DNA from 2 places in the Micromonospora salmantinae genome. Region 2 is predicted to be linked to the other one. Evidence: riboswitches for the same ligand, from Rfam matches in the RefSeq annotation. Region 2 holds a riboswitch; the other holds the start of a gene.
What was found. A riboswitch is a leader RNA that binds a small molecule or an ion and turns the genes downstream of it on or off. The one in region 2 is predicted to bind cobalamin.
Positions count from the first base shown of each region.

Region 1: it holds a riboswitch for cobalamin, as region 2 does, so the genes downstream of both, cobN (cobaltochelatase subunit CobN) here and PSH03_RS19245 (acyl-CoA thioesterase) in region 2, are expected to answer to the same signal.

Region 1 is NZ_JAKKFG010000029.1:560-3,911, forward strand. Features, by position in the region: gene PSH03_RS21455 (hypothetical protein) at 1-74, shown strand, start outside; gene PSH03_RS21460 (MBL fold metallo-hydrolase) at 82-798, opposite strand; cobalamin riboswitch at 1,115-1,291, shown strand; gene cobN (cobaltochelatase subunit CobN) at 1,551-3,352, shown strand, end outside.
Region 2 is NZ_JAKKFG010000023.1:194,009-197,360, forward strand. Features, by position in the region: gene PSH03_RS19240 (copper resistance CopC family protein) at 1-1,345, opposite strand, end outside; cobalamin riboswitch at 1,475-1,687, shown strand; gene PSH03_RS19245 (acyl-CoA thioesterase) at 1,768-2,244, shown strand; gene PSH03_RS19250 (zinc-dependent alcohol dehydrogenase family protein) at 2,353-3,345, shown strand.

The DNA of each region.
Region 1 (3,352 bases), on a different contig from region 2:
AGGCGGCGCGCACCGGCTACCCGGAACGGATGCGGACCTGGAGCCGGGCCCACCCGGAACGCCACGCCCGCTGAGGCTGGGTCAGGCAGCATCGAGGGTTGAGCCGACCTGCTCACGCGTCATCGGCTCGGCGTGGCTCGAGACGTACCAGTGGTAGGTGCTGTCGAGCAGTCGCCGGACCAGGTCGACGTCGAGGCCGTCCTCCGGCCGGCGCAGGTGCGCCGGCGGCGGGTAGAAGCAGTCGCCCAGCAGCATCACCCCCGAGTCGGGCACCAGCACCACTGCCGAATCCGGTGCGTGCCCGCCGCCGACGTGGCGTAGCCGAACCCCGACCGGCAGCTCGTCCACGTCGGCGAAAGTCCGAGTTGGCGGCAGGATGGCGAAGTCTTCCCAGGACGCCATCGCGCGTGCGCGGGCTTGAAAGCTCGGGCGCAGGCGGGGATCGGCACGTACCTGCTCTTGCAGGTAGCGGTGGCTCCACGGCCGGGCGGCCTCGGCGCGCAGCAGCGACACCGCTGTCTCGTGCCCGACGATCTCCACCCCGGGCCAGGCGCAGGCGCCCCACACGTGGTCCCAGTGATGATGGGTGTAGACCAGCCAGCGCGGCTCCGGAAGCCCGGCGGCGACCAGCGCGGCCTGGATCGCGCGGGCGTGCGCGGGGCTCTGCCCGGCGTCGATCATCACACTGCCGCGTTCGTCGACGACGACGGCGACGCCGGCCTGGACCGCCTCCGGGTCGGGATCGCCCGGACAGAGCCAGACCCGGCCCGCAAGGTGGTGGAACTGCGGGGCGATCATGGTGATCGACCTCCGAGATTGATCGCGGACACTGGTGTGGCGTTCGCCGATCCTACGTGAGGGTGTCGGCCGGCACCGCCCTGCCGGAGGGTCGGCGCAGGTCAGAGCTCGTCCGGCCATCCTTTGCTCTGCTTGCCTATCTGCACCGGTGACCCTCCGTGCCCGGTGCGCATAGGTAAGCAGAGCAAAGGACGTCAGGCATTGATCTGGGGCATTGCGTCGCGCGGAGCCGCGCCCGCACCAATCGTTGAAGCTCGATAAGTGCCGCCCGTCTGGCGGGGCCGGACCGGCGTTGACCGGCGGCGCGGCGGTGTGGCAGCATTCGCGGCCTGACGGCAGTGAAGGAAGTCGGTGCGAATCCGACGCGGTCCCGCCACTGTCACCGGGGAGCGATCCCCCCTCGTGAGTCACGGCCGTGTGTCTGCGGTTGGAAGGCCGGGGGAGAGCGTCGATCCGGAAGCCAGGATACTTCGGCCGTCGGGACGTACCCCAGGGCGTGGACACCCGAGGAGGACCCGATGACGCACGGCGTCTCATTCATCGACGATTATCGTCGTATCGCGCTGCAGGCAGTGCATTCCAAGGACACCGGCCACCGGCACCGCTGAGCTGATCGCCCGGCGCTGACCGGCCCCGACGCATGCGTCGGGGCGCCGTTCGCTCGGGCCGTCGTACCGGCTGACGCCGTACCCACCCGCATCGCCCCGGTCGCCCCCCGTGAGGGCCCAGGGCGTCACTTTCCGGAGCCTGCCGTGCGCATCCTGCTGCTGTCCACCGCCGACACCGACCTGCTGGCCGCCCGCGCCAGCGGTGCCGACTACCGGTTGGCCAACCCCGCCCGAGTCACCGCCGAGGAGGTGCCCGCCCTGCTCGACGGGGTCGCCCTCGTCGCCGTACGCCTGCTCGGCGGTCGGCAGGCGTGGCCGGACGGTCTCGCCGCGGTGCTCGCCACCGGCGTGCCGACGGTAGTGCTCGGCGGTGAGGCGCTGCCCGACGCGGAGCTGATGGCCACCTCCACAGTGCCGTCCGGGGTCGTCACCCAGTCGCTGGCGTACCTGGTGGAGGGCGGCCCGGACAACCTGGGGCAGCTGGCCCGGTTCCTCTCCGACACGGTGCTGCTCACCGGCGAGGGGTTCGCCGCACCCACGCCCACCCCGGCGTACGGCGTGCACGGCGAACACCCCGCCGACCCGAATCGGCCCACTGTGGGGATCGTCTTCTACCGGGCGCACGCCCTCGCCGGCAACACCGACTTCGTCGACGTGCTCGCGGACGCGGTCCACAAAGCCGGCGGCAACCCGCTGCCGATCTTCTGCGGCTCGCTGCGCGGGCTGACCGCGGGCGCCGGCCCACTCGGGCTCTTCGCCCGCTGTGACGCGCTGCTGGTCACGGTGCTGGCGGCCGGCGGTGCGGTCGCCGCGGACGCCTCCGGTGGCGGCGACGAGGACGCCTGGGACGTCGGGGCCCTGGCCGCCCTGGACGTGCCGGTCATCCAGGCGCTCTGCCTCACCAGCACCCGCGCGCAGTGGGCCGACAGCGACGCCGGCCTGTCCCCGCTGGACGCCGCCATGCAGGTGGCCATCCCCGAGTTCGACGGCCGGATCGTGTCGGTGCCGTTCTCGTTCAAGCAGATCGACGCCGACGGGCTCTCGGTCTACGCCGCCGATCCTGAGCGGGCCGCCCGGGTCGCCGGGATCGCGGTGCGCCACGCCCGGCTGCGGTACGTGCCGCACGCCGACAAGCGGGTCGCCGTGGTGCTCAGCTCCTACCCCACCAAGCACTCGCGGGTCGGTAACGCCGTCGGGTTGGACACCCCGGCCTCGGCGGTCCGGCTGTTCGCCGCGCTGGCCGGGGCCGGCTACGACCTGGGTGACGCGCCACCGCCCGACGACGGCGACGCGCTGATCCACTCGCTGATCGCCGCCGGTGGTCACGACGTGGAGTGGCTCACCCCGGAGCAGTTGGCCGCCGCCGAGGCCCGGATACCCGGGCCGACGTACCGACGTTGGTTCGACCAGGTCCCGGCCGAGCTGCGCGAGCGGATGCGGGAGCACTGGGGTGAGCCGCCGGGCGAGCTGTACACCGAGGGCGGCGACATCGTGCTCGCCGGGCTGCGCTTCGGCAACGTGGTGCTGCTGATCCAGCCGCCCCGCGGCTTCGGGGAGAACCCGATCGCCATCTACCACGACCCGGACCTGCCGCCCAGCCACCACTACCTGGCCGCGTACCGCTGGTTGACAGCGCCCGCCGCGGACGGCGGCTTCGGCGCGGACGCCGTGGTGCACCTGGGCAAGCACGGCACCCTGGAGTGGCTGCCCGGCAAGGGCCTCGGCCTGGCCGCGGACTGCGCGCCCGACGCGGTCCTGGGCGACCTGCCGCTGGTGTACCCGTTCATCGTCAACGACCCCGGCGAGGGCACCCAGGCCAAGCGGCGGGCGCACGCCGTTGTCGTCGACCACCTGGTCCCGCCGATGGCCCGCGCCGAGACCTACGGCGACCTGGCCAAACTGGAACAACTGCTCGACGAGTACGCGACGGTGCAGGCCCTCGACCC
Region 2 (3,352 bases):
GGTGCCCGTCGGTCGCGGAGCCCACCTGCCCCGAGTCGGACGCTCCACCGGCCGACGGTCGTGCGTTGCCGGTCGCCGGACTCTCGTCGGCGGTGCCGATACGGGCCAGCCCGAACCCGGCCAACAGGGCCACCACCAGCCCGCCGACGAACAGCGCCAGGTGGGTGTTGCTCAGCCGGGACCCAGGCGTCGCGGCGGCGAGGTCCGTGTCGGGCCGTGGCCCGGGGTCGACCGTCGGCTCGCCGTCCGTGTTGGCGAGGGCCTCGGTCACCTGATCGGTAGGCGTCGGCTCGACGGTGACGCCCGTGCGGGCCGTGACGACCGTGTCGCCCTTGCGCGCCGCCGGCACGGTGGCGGGCCGCTGCCTGTCGCTCGCGGTACGCGCGACGACGCCGGTCGCCGCGCCGGCCCTGCCCCCGCCGACCTTGCCAGCGCCGACCTTGCCCCCGACGGTCTTGTCCCCGGCAGCCTTGCCGCCGACGGTCTTGTCCCCGGCAGCCTTGCCGCCGACGGTCTTGCCAGTGCCGGCCCTGTTCGTGGCACGGGCGCCACCGCCGCGTCGACCGGAGGTCGCCGCCGAGGTACGGCCCCGGCCGGTGGGTGTGCCGGCGGATCGGCGACGCCAGACGACGAACCCGGCCACCGCCCCGACCGCCGCGACCGCCGCCGCCCAGCCGGCCCAGGCCGGTGCCCCGGGACCGCTCTCCTCGGTCGACCCGGTCGACGGGGCCGCCGCAGCCGGCGGGGTCGACGGATCGTCCGCGGTGGTCGGCACCGCCGAGGCCTGCCCGGACGTGTTGTGCTGCTCGGTGGCGGCCACCAGCGCCGGGTCCGGTTGGGTCGATGGCGGGCTCCACCCCTTCGGCGCTGCCGTCACCCGCCCGTCGTAGCGGAAGGTCAGGGTGCCCCGCACGGTGTCGCCGTCCGAGGCGACCGACAGGTAGCTCACCGAGTACTGGCCCTTTGCGGGCAGGTGGGCGACGGACACCACCGCGGGGAACCCCGTCGTGTACTCCCGTGGCTCGAACTGCCCGTTGACCAGGAAGTACTCCCGCACCGGCTTTTCCAGCGGCTTCGGCTCCCCCTGCGACCAGCCGTTGTCGACACGGGCGCCGCCCGGGGCGGTGATAGTGAAGAACGCGTTGGCGGCGGCCTTCTCGGTGAAGTACAGCCGCACCTCCGTCAACGGCTCGCGCACGGTGGCGCCGCTCGCCGGTGTGGACGTGGCGAGGGTCCCGTGCGCCGCGGCGGGCTGGGCGGACGCGAGGAGGGCGACAGCCGAGGCGAGGAGGAACGCGAGGAGGCCCGAGACCACCCGCCCGCAAGTCTGGGGGAGACGACGCATCTGGATATCCTCACCCTCGCGAGACTTTTTTCAATAGGTGGCGATCTTCTTCCTCGGACGACAAAAGTTGACGATGAGGCCGTCCGCCGCCGCGGCAGGACGCCCTCGTGGACAGATCCCCTGGCCAGCTATGCTGCCGACGGCGCTGGTTCGCCCCGTCGTGACCGGCTGGGCGTCGTAAGAGGGAACCGGTGGAAATCCGGGGCTGCCCCGCAGCGGTGAGTGGGAACGACCGCCGTCATCAGCACTGGGCCAACGGCCTGGGAAGCGACGGCCAGTAGGGGACCGGCGCGACCGGTCAGGCCCGCGAGTCCGAAGACCTGCCGGCGCCGCGTACACAACCGTGTGCGCTGCCGTCGGCCTCGCGGGTGGGCTGAGCGGGTGACGGGCCGTGCGTGTGGTGCACGGCCAGGTCCTCGCCAGTGTGTGTCCGCGACCCGGCGGTGTGGTTTCCCGACCAGCACCACACCAACCTGATGGGTACGGTGCACGGCGGCCGGATCCTCAACCTCATCGACTCCGTCGCCGGTGTGGTCGCCGCCCGACACTCCGACGGGCCGGCGGTGACCGCCGCCATCGACGAGACGGCGTTCCTCCGCGCGGTGCGGGTCGGCGACGTCGTGCACGTCGACGCCCGGATCACCTGGGCCGGCCGCAGCGCGATGGAGGTGGCCGTCAAGGTGACCGCCGACCGGTGGGACCGGGCGGTGCCTCCCACCGACGTGGCAACCGCCCACCTGGTCATGGTCGCCATCGACGACGACGGCCAGCCTCGTACCGTGCCGCCGCTGCTACCGGAGACCGACGGGGACCGCCGACGGTACCGGGAGGCGGAGATCCGCCGGAAGCACCGACTGGCGTTGCGACGCGCGCTACTCGATGGTGCCGAAGACGACTGACCCACACTCGGTCCGCCCGTCGCGGCGCCGGCGCGGTCCGAGGAACCCGCCCCGCCGCCGACCCGGTCGGATAGCGTCCACGTGAAGCCTCGATCACGGAGAGTATGGATGGTTATGCGCGCCGCGTTGTTGCGGGAGTTCGACGCTCCGCTGACGGTCGAGGAGATCGATCAACCCGCCCCCGAGCGCGGGCAGGTGCTGGTGCGGATCGTCGCCAGCGGGGTCAACCCGCTCGACACGAAGATCCAGGCAGGAAAGGCCGCGCACGCGCGTGTCGAGCTGCCCGCGGTGCTCGGCCTGGACCTTGCCGGCGTCGTCGCGGCGGTCGGCGCGGACGTGGCCGGCTTCGAGCCGGGAGACGAGGTGTATGGGCTGTGCGGGGGCGTCGGCGACCTACAGGGCTCGCTGGCCGAGTACGCCGCCGTGGACGCTCGACTGCTGGCCCACAAGCCGAGGAGCCTCTCGATGCGGGAGGCCGCCGCGTTGCCCCTGGCGGCGGTCACCTCCTGGGAGGGGCTGGTCGACCGGGCCGGAGTCCGCGCCGGGCAGAAGGTCCTGGTGCACGGAGGCGCCGGAGGTGTCGGGTACGTGGGTGTGCAACTTGCCCAGGCGCGAGGCGCCGAGGCGTACGCCACGGGCGGGCCGGCGAGCCTGCGGGTGATCGAGAGTCTGGGTGCCGTGCCGATCGACTACACAGCGAGCAAGGTCGAGGAGTACGTCGAGAGGTACACCGGCGGCGAGGGATTCGACATCGTCGTCGACAACGTCGGCGGCGCGACGCTCGACGCCTCGTTCGCGGCGGTACGCACCTACCACGGGCACGTCGTCAGCGCACTGGGCTGGGGCTCACACTCGCTCGCCCCGCTGTCGTTCCGGGGTGCGACCTACTCCGGCGTGTTCACCCTGCTGCCGATGCTCACCGGGCGGGGCCGGGAACACCACGGCGACATCCTGCGCGAGATCGCGGCGCTGGCCGATGCCGGCGCGCTGCGCCCCCGACTGGACGAGCGCAGGTTCACGCTCGACACGGTCATGGACGCCCATCGGCTGGTCGCCGACGGCACCGCCGAGGGCAAGGTCGTCGTGGACGTCGCCGGTTGAGCCGAGC